Regions from separate parts of the Sporosarcina newyorkensis genome, predicted to be linked through region 3. Evidence: riboswitches for the same ligand, from Rfam matches in the RefSeq annotation. Region 3 holds a riboswitch; each other region holds the start of a gene.
The links. A riboswitch is a leader RNA that binds a small molecule or an ion and turns the genes downstream of it on or off. The one in region 3 is predicted to bind cobalamin.

Region 1 (3,197 bases), on a different contig from region 3:
TTGTATATTTCTCAAAACGTTAATATTGGGTTCACTTCAATTTTTACGATCTCTTCCCGAGTTTTCAGGAAGAGATTTTTTCATTTTCGACGTCTACCTTCATAACTTGTCATTCTTCACCCAAGGCGTACCTAGCATCGGCAATGCCCAACGGTCGAGGCCATACCAGCCTGCTACTTTCCATGCGAGTACGATCCAAGTTGCGAGAATGAACAATAGGGGGTTTGTGCTAAGAGTACCTGCAAACAGAAAACTGACATTCATGAACGCACCGAAGAAAGCAGCAATTCCTGTCAACAATCCTAAGATCAAACCGAGACCAACAAGCATCTCCCCATAAGCAACTATGAAACCGAATACCTTGGCGTTCGGCAAGACGACATTTTCCAGAAATGATGCATACCAGTTGGTCACATCTCCGCCTTCAGTCGATTTTTCAAGAGCGCCGCTTACAAATCCATGGATGGCGACACCTGCATTTTCACCGGTCCATGCATCGCTCATTGCTTTTCCCCAGCCGGCCTTCAACCAAGCAAATCCGACATAAACCCGAATGACTAACCAAATAAGTCCGGAGCGAGAATCGTTGAATAAAAACTGTGAAATGGGGTTCTCTGGTATTAGGATTGCTTTATTTTCCTTCATAATAACCACCTCCAATGAACAGTTTACACTACAACTTAATGCCTATCCGAAAAGTTCACAACCTTGTAATTAAAGAGTGTGAATAGTTTACGAAATGTATAAATATGCTTGACTTTGATGGGATGATTCTAAAATATAACAAAGTTATCCTGTACGTATCTACCTTGCTCATGATTGCGCTCATGATAAGTTTTGTATAGGAATAGAAATTACAATTATCCAAAGCGTTTCCAGAATCTAGTTTATGGATTCATAAATAAATCTAAAGGAAGTTTGTAGATTTAGAGATTGTATGTTATATTTATGAAAATTAAATAAACTAATTTAAATAAGTGCTCACATAGTGAGGTAAAAGGGAAACTAGTGAAAGTCTAGTACAGCCCCCGCTACTGTAAAGCTGATGAAATTACAATACCACTGAGAAATCGGGAAGGTGTAAGAGTAAAATGAAGCTTGAGTCAGGAAACCTGCTTATTTAAACGACACATACTTTTCGGAGGGAGAAGTATAGGCGGGACAATAAAATTAATTGTTTTATGTTTCAGTATGATTTCTATTATACTTTCACATGCCTACATTCCTTTGAAAAGGAGTGTAGGCATTTTTTATTTGGAGGGAAACCATGAAAAAGGGAAAAATTTTCGTCGTTGGATTCGGTCCCGGAGCTACTGAACATATAACAGGACGAGCATTAGAGGCGCTGCAAGAAAGTAATTATATTATTGGTTATAAAACGTACGTAGAGTTGATTAAGCATTTAGTAACAGCGAAGTCCATTGTTAGTACAGGCATGACTGAAGAAGTGTCACGTGCACAAGATGCTGTTAAGAAAGCGGAGACTGGCGGTATTGTTTCAGTGATCTCGAGCGGTGATTCAGGTGCATACGGTATGGCTGGATTAGTTTATGAAGTGCTGATTGAAAAAGGTTGGACTGAAGCAGAAGGAATTGAAGTGGAAATTGTGCCAGGTATTTCGGCGATCAATTCATGTGCGAGCTTACTGGGCGCACCTGTCATGCATGATGCTTGTACGATCAGTTTAAGTGACCATTTAACACCTTGGACTGTTATCGAAAAACGTATTGAAGCAGCGGGTATGGCGGATTTTGTAGTAGCTTTATACAATCCGAAAAGTGGACGTCGGACGCGTCAAATTGTAGAGGCACAAAGGATTTTACTGAAATATCGTTCCCCTGATACACCTGTAGGGCTAGTGAAAAGTGCTTATCGTGAAAATCAACATATTGTCCTGACAACATTAGCGGAAATGCTAGAGCATGATATCGGGATGTTGACTACTGTCATTATCGGTAACTCTTCGACTTTCTTTTATGATAATAAAATTATTACTCCGAGAGGATATCAACGTAAGTATACATTAGGGGAAGGTAAACAAAGTTTAAAACCGCACCAGCGTTTGAAAAAGGAAGCGGAACCATGGGCGCTTGATCAAGAAACTGGGGAGGCGCAGTCCGGTCATGAAGAAATTATAAGTAAGAAACCAGAGGACACACCAATGCCAAAACAGGCAGAAGTGGAACGGTCAGAACCAGCACCGGAACAAAAGGTTCAGTCATTGGATATGGCTTTAAAAGCACTATCTATGGTGACGAAAGAGGAAGTGGAAAACCCTTTTTTGGTGAGACAGCCGATTGAAGATATCTTTGAGTTTTCCGTTTCACCAGGCGTTGCCAACAAACTGATTACAGCAGAACAAATGCGTGTATTGGCTGAAGTCGTTGGTGAGAAAGGTACCTTGGAATATACTCCAAACCATCATTTCGTAGTAAAGGTTACGACAGATGACCCTGAAGCGATTGTTGAAAAGCTAGAACACATTAACTTGACTGTTATGCCGGCAGGGGAAGTCTTAAAAGTCAAAGCTTGTGATTTTTGCTATGGGGAAAAGGCGGATTCTATCCCATACGCGGAAGAAATCGCAGCGAAGTTTGAAGGGATGAAGCTTCCGAAGCAGTTGCATGTCGGATTCAATGGATGCGGGATGGCGTGTTATCGCCCGGTGTTCGATGATATTGGCATCGTTTATCGGAAGAAAAAATTCGATTTATTTATTGGAGCGAAGCCGGTTGGTCGTACTGCTCATGCGGCTCAGCCAGTTGCAGAGGGAATTGAACCGGAAGATTTAATTCCGCTAGTAACAAAAATTATAGAAGAATACGAACAAAATGCGCATCCTAACGAACGTTTCTTCAAGTATTTCAAACGTGTTAAAAAAGTTTTGAATTATGACTATTACGATATGAGCTGCAAGATTGAAGTAGAGCCAGCACCTTGCGGGGACTAGGAGGAAACTATGATTTTATTTTTAGCAGGCACTAGCGATGCTAGAGCTCTAGCCATTCATTTACAGGGTCTTGGCTATCCTTTAATCGCCACGGTCGTTACCGAATCTGCAGCTGAAAGTTTAAAAGCAAATGATCTTTCCTATCGGGTAGGAAGACTAACAGTGGAGGACATGATCGCGCTAATCCAGAAGCATGAGATGACTTGTGTCGTCGATGCCAGCCATCCTTACGCAGAAGAAGCATCGA
Region 2 (3,197 bases), on a different contig from region 3:
TTTCTTACTCTGGCGGAGTAATAGCAGCCGTGAATTTAGTAGGGTTATCCTCTTATATGCAAGGAACTCAGCGCACACAGATGATCCAAAGCGTTATGAACACAGCGCAATTGATTTCAAAGGAATTAGGATATATTGAAATTTGATAATTCTATTGCTAAGTCTATTGTAAAAGTTATTTGTATTTCTAAATGGAGAGAATACAGTAATGTCATGCGCTCTTAAAAGACATTAAATATTCTGTCTATTCCACATTATGAAAAAACACAAGGTAAACCACTCCGGTATTCTGTTAAATTTAATTTATAAATTTAGGATAAGGAGTGAGGAAAGTGGAAAGTACGAAACAAGCAGAGCAGGTAATGAGGGTAAGAGATACTAAAATAGTAAATTCTGAGAAGCAAGTAGAGGGAAAAAGCAAATGTGGAAATGAATGTGAAAATTGTAAAATTTGCTTCTACCAAAGAGAACGGGAGAACGAAGTATAGATATAATAATTGTTGATATGTAATAGAAATTTAAAAGTTCTCGCTGCATCATTGTTCGGTATAATAAAATATGTTAATACGTTAGAGTTATTCAGCGAAAAAATAACTCGGTATTTAAGGTAACTATTTCGCACCGTAGGTAACCAAAAGACGATTGGAAAAAATAGACTCCAACAACCACCATTCTTAAGGCAGCGGTTGTTAAGAGTCGTATAGATGGTTATAAAGAAGTAGAGAAATTCACGATTATCAGTAACGACCATTCTCTGTTAGAACCAATCTGTACTGCTCCATCGTTCAATTTTTGGTGTGCACTATTTACACAGAACTTGCTTCAACGATTGCTCAATTCTTTTGTATTTGGAAACGACTCTTTGCAAAAGAATAGAAGACTGGCAGAACTGAGAGAAAAATTACTGACAGAATAATGGTTGAGAAATTATTTTTAACAAACGGGATATTTCCAAACAGGTAACCAACTGTTGTAAATAGTCCCACCCATAGTACAGCACCAATTACATTGTAAGCGAAGAAATATCGATAGTTCATTCGACTTGAGCCTGCAATAAACGGTATAAACGTACGGACAAATGGCATGAAACGAGCAATGACGATCGTTTTACCACCATGCTTATTAAAGAAATCCTCAGCTTTTCTCATCTTTTTCTGGTCAATAAATTTACCCATCCGTCTATTTTGAGTGATTGCTGTTCCTACTGCTTTACCGATATGATAATTTATTGTATCCCCTAATACTGCGGCTACAAAGAATACTAAGATTAATAGGACAATATTAAATGCATCCATCGCAGCGAGAGCACCAGCTGCAAACAAAAGTGAATCACCCGGCAAAAAAGGGAAAATAACAATACCTGTTTCAACAAACACAATTAAAAATAGAATAACATAGGACCAATTTCCAAAGTTTTGAATAATTTCAATCAAGTGTTCATCAATGTGTAAGATAAAGCTTATTATGTTTTGGATGAATGTCATTCCTATTCTCACTTTCGAGTAGATTATTTTTTTCTCTTAAACATACGAGTCAACCATAGATATTATACTTCTTTTTCGCATGCTTGTCATGAATAACTCAATTGTGATGCAGCCTCCAAATGATCACACTCCTTAAACGAAAGGTAAGGCAACAACTATTTCTACCACCTCTCCGACTATTCATGGTAAACTAGAATAAATAAAATACTAAATGAGTTTGCACGATGCGTTGGTACCTATCAAGGTGTAAAAGGGAATCCGAAAATCGGAGCTGTCCCCGCAACTGTACACACGGACGACCGCTGAGAAAAGCCACTATGGAGACATGGGAAGGCTTGGCGGAAGGATGAAGTGAAGCCAGGAGACCTGCCAGACATCGTCAAAGCAACACTTTCTTCGGGGGTTGAGAGGTGGGGGCAAAAGGGTCTCTGCGGTTCATGCGATTTGCATGAAGTTCTTTAGAGCTGCCTATTTTTGTTTCCTCAATCACAACTATTACAATCATCCTGCCGAAGAGCCAGGATGATTGTTTTTTTGTTGTATAGGAAAGGAGACGGCGAAATGAGAGTTCTCGAACAATCAGACGAACGTACACATGAACGTGCGTTGCTCGAAGTTTTGTATAGACAAGCGGAACAATTGCACAAAAAGCCAGCATACCAAGGATTTCATCAAGTAGTGCGGAAGCTGGTGAGTGACGGTTTATATGGAAGCTGGATCAATCACTATTCATCCAATGAAATCAAATGGCTAGGATTGCAAATTATGCCGGAGCGAGATCAATTGCTATCCGCTAAACAGCTTCTTCAGTATATGAAAGAATTTGTCACTTGCAATCATTATGATCGAAGACTGGGACTGCCGCAAGAACGGCTGATGCTTATTGCGATGGCAGCCATGCGGGATGAAACTGTGCAACGGTTGCAAAAAGTACGAGAAGCCTATTGGGTCTTGAGTATGGGGTATGTGACGTTACCGGATGATATCATGGCGTTTTTCGGCAAGACATTCTATCCAGGGCAACCTGTACGTCGTCTTCATTCAATGAATCTCTTGGATTCACGGATTCCATCATTTTTGGCCAGTCAAGTGAAGGAAAAGCACGTCCGTATTCCTACTACATTTATGGAACAGGTGAAGGCATGTGGATCTTGGCTCGTATTTGATATGGAGGAAGTACGTCGCGTGATGAATGGTTCTCTGCAGGACGTCGGCAGTGAGTCGTTCCGTCGGGCCGTTGCGAACCCATCCATCACGCACAAAAGGCTTTCCGCTATCGGACTGATGAAGCAGCTGTTAGCTAGTGACGGCATCGTTTTCCATTTTGACGATGACTTTCAGCGTGGAACAAAAGGATTGCATTCGCATATCCAGCTGTCGAAAGTGCTACGGAGAAACATCTTGGCTCGTGTTTGTGGAATTCATGTCCGTTTGCTTAATGGCATCTTGGATGTATGGGAACGAGAAGACAATAGACGAGATCTGCAAATTGAAGCAGCCGGATGGGAAGAAGCGCTTGCAGATCAACGAATTAGCTTACATTCGGAACAGGCAGTGTCATTCATTGAAGAACTATCTGAAGAAATTAATCTACATGTGATAAAAACTTCATTGCAACTGGCGAAGGAAAAAGGTCCGTATCTTCAATTTGAGGGCTCAGATTGGCAGAGTGGAAGCTACTTTGAACAACGTAGTTATACAACAGAAGAGTGG
Region 3 (3,197 bases):
TTTCGCCTTTTCTCCATTTTGTACGTGTTATACGTACTTCAGGCGTTTGGGGGAAACTGCCGATTGTGGTTGTAGGCAATACAGGTAATTGGAACTTCTCTTGCTGCTTCAATTTCCGCTCTGCGAACGGCAGATTCCGCTTGCTGTCAGACAAAGTACTGCCTGAACTTGCTTGTCGAACCTCCTCGCGTTTGCGGGCAGGGAGTTGATTGAATGCAGTAAGAGCGGCTTCATTTTGTTTGAAATCTGAAGCGACGCTTTCTTTACCTTGTTGCAACGCAGCTTTCAGTACATTGAGTTCTTTAATTTTTTCATCCGCAAATGAAAGTGCATTCTTAATTGTTGAATCTAATTTCTGCTCTGACTGAATTGTCACGGGTACGTGAAGCAGACTGCTGGATGGCTGGATCCAAACGTTTCCGGACTCTACATGCTGTTGAATCTTTCCTAGTAATGACAGCTTGACGTTCAAATCTGATCGCCAAATATTCCGACCGTCCACAATACCAGCAGCGAGTACTTTATCATCAGGGAAGCTGTATTTCTTAAGGTTTTCCAAGTTTTTGACACCGCCATGCACGAAATCAAGACCAATTCCAGCTACTGGTAATGCAAGTGTTGCTTCATAGTGCTCAACTGAATCAAAGTATGTTTGCACTAAAACGTTCAAGCTATTTATGTTTTTTGTTAACTGCAAGTAAATTTCAGTTACGGTTTTCATTTCATCAGAAGAAATGGAAGTGCAAAGAATTGGTTCATCAATTTGCACCCATTGAACGCCTTCATCCTGTAATTCTTGCAATACCTTTTGATAAAGAGGAATCAATTGCAGAATGATAGAAGGTACGTCTATTTCTTCATACCCTTTAGAAAGTTTCAATAAAGTGTAGGGGCCGAGTAGAACAGGTTTCCCCTCGATACCGAGTTCTTTCTTTGCTTCGCGGTATGCAGTAAGTGGTTTGTTCTCAGTCAATTGAAAACGTTGTCCTTCATACTCGGGGACAATGTAGTGATAGTTCGTGTTGAACCATTTCGTCATTTCGGAAGCGACAGCATCGTCATTACCGCGTGCCATTGAAAAATAAGTGGATATCGACACTTGACCGCCTTTCCAATGATAGCGTGAAGGGATGATTCCGAACATTGTGGATGTATCGAGCACCCGGTCATACAATGTGAAATCGCCGACTGCAATTCGGTCTACTCCTGCGTCTTGTTGTTTCTTCAGGTTGGCTAAACGGATGTCTTTTGTTGTCCGCAGAAGTTCTTCTTCCGAAATTATTTCTGCCCAAAATGCTTCTAACGCTCGTTTCCACTCCCGGTTTTCGCCAATAACAGGATAGCCGACAATACTGCTTTTTACCATTTGATTTCCCCCTCATGATTTTATCCAATAAAAAAAGCATTCCTAACAAAGAATGTTAGAAATGCACGTATGTGTAAAATGCATGCCTAAATAAGCGTGCATCGTTTGCCGTGTGTCTAACACCTCCCTATTCACCGTAGGATTAAGCGTTATGAAAACAGGCAGGTATCTGGCTGGACGTAAGCACGTCTTCACAGTGGCGGGACCGCTCCAAGAAAAGGATTCCCTTTTAAGAAATGAAAGCAATGATCATTTCACCTGTTTTCAAACTATTCAATTCATGATGATTGTCTCTAAAACTATCATAAGGTTCGTTGAGTGTCAACTTGCTGGTAAATAGATAATTAAGCAATACTCTTTTTTTGTCATCTGTTATATAACTGTACAAAAGTAACAAATTCTCTTTCAAAAAAGAAGGTGTGAAAATTTACACAATTCTGTTGAAAGTTTTATAGAGTTTAGGTATGATAAGTAATAACACGACTTCAAATTAGGACATGAATCGTCATTCATACGAAGAAATCTTGATTATTGGCTGTGGGGGCACCTATGATCAATTGAGGAAGAATCGTGTTTATCGCTGTATGTTATACAACAGAGCAGCGCAAAAAAACTTAAGGGGTGGCTTTATTCTATGACAAATTATGAAAAAGTAGGCAAGCTGCAAGTCGCAAAAGAACTATACAACTTTGTTAATGAGGAAGTTCTATTAGGCTTAGAAATCCAAAAAGAACAATTTTGGACAAACTTTGATTCGCTCATTCATGAACTTGCTCCTGAAAACAAAGCGCTGTTAGAGAAACGAAGCGAATTGCAAAAAAAGATCAATGAATGGCATCAAAACAATAAAGAAACAGCAGATTCTGCTAACTATAAAGAATTTTTAAAGGAAATTGGCTATTTGGAACCGATTGTTGAGGACTTCCAAGTGACAACTTCCAATGTCGATGATGAAATCGCTATTCAAGCAGGCTCCCAATTGGTCGTGCCTGTCGACAATGCCCGCTATGCGTTGAACGCGGCAAACGCAAGATGGGGAAGTCTATATGATGCATTGTACGGAACGGATGTCATCAGTGATGAAGGTGGAGCTGAAGCTGGCGTACAGTACAATCCGATCCGAGGACAGAAAGTTATCAACTTTGCAAAAGAGTTATTAGATCAAGCAGCACCGCTTGCGGAAGGGACACATGCAGACGCCACAGCGTATGCAATCGTTAGTGGAAAACTTGAAGTGACACTTCAGAATGGCAATAAAACAGGCTTGAAAGATGCTTCTAAACTGGCTGGCTTTAACGGTTCGGAAGACGCACCTTCCGCTGTCTTGTTGACGAATAACGGATTGCATATCGAAATTGCAATCGATCGAAACCATCCAATTGGGAAAGACGATGCGGCGGGTGTGAAAGACTTGATTTTGGAAGCAGCACTTTCTACGTTGATGGACTGTGAAGACTCGATCGCAGCAGTAGATGCTGAAGATAAAGTGGGGGTCTACCGCAACTGGTTAGGTTTGATGAAAGGTGATCTGGAAGCATCGTTCAAACGAGGCAGCAAGACGGTCACTCGAAGAATGAATCCAGACCGCACATACAAAACACCAGACGGCAAAGAGCTATCGCTACACGGCCGTTCATTAATGTTCGTCCGTAACGTAGGTCATTTGATGACAAATAATGCGATTTTAGATGAAAACGGCAACGAAGTACCTGAAGGAATTTTAGATGGTGTCGTAACTTCGTTGATTGCAACACATAATCTGAAAGATGATGCAGAGTTCAAAAACTCCAGACATGGTTCAATTTATATCGTTAAGCCGAAGATGCATAGC

Region 1: it holds a riboswitch for cobalamin, as region 3 does, so the genes downstream of both, cobJ (precorrin-3B C(17)-methyltransferase) here and metE (5-methyltetrahydropteroyltriglutamate--homocysteine S-methyltransferase) in region 3, are expected to answer to the same signal.
Region 2: it holds a riboswitch for cobalamin, as region 3 does, so the genes downstream of both, B5D59_RS16360 (ribonucleoside-diphosphate reductase subunit alpha) here and metE (5-methyltetrahydropteroyltriglutamate--homocysteine S-methyltransferase) in region 3, are expected to answer to the same signal.

What each region holds. Positions count from the first base shown of each region.
Region 1 is NZ_FUYJ01000007.1:144,048-147,244, reverse strand. Features, by position in the region: gene B5D59_RS13720 (DoxX family membrane protein) at 100-645, opposite strand; cobalamin riboswitch at 959-1,134, shown strand; gene cobJ (precorrin-3B C(17)-methyltransferase) at 1,268-2,950, shown strand; gene cobK (precorrin-6A reductase) at 2,960-3,197, shown strand, end outside.
Region 2 is NZ_FUYJ01000010.1:125,465-128,661, reverse strand. Features, by position in the region: gene B5D59_RS16370 (IclR family transcriptional regulator) at 1-146, shown strand, start outside; gene B5D59_RS16365 (DedA family protein) at 834-1,484, opposite strand; cobalamin riboswitch at 1,697-1,872, shown strand; gene B5D59_RS16360 (ribonucleoside-diphosphate reductase subunit alpha) at 2,046-3,197, shown strand, end outside.
Region 3 is NZ_FUYJ01000006.1:69,566-72,762, reverse strand. Features, by position in the region: gene metE (5-methyltetrahydropteroyltriglutamate--homocysteine S-methyltransferase) at 1-1,366, opposite strand, end outside; cobalamin riboswitch at 1,510-1,643, opposite strand; gene B5D59_RS12065 (malate synthase G) at 2,001-3,197, shown strand, end outside.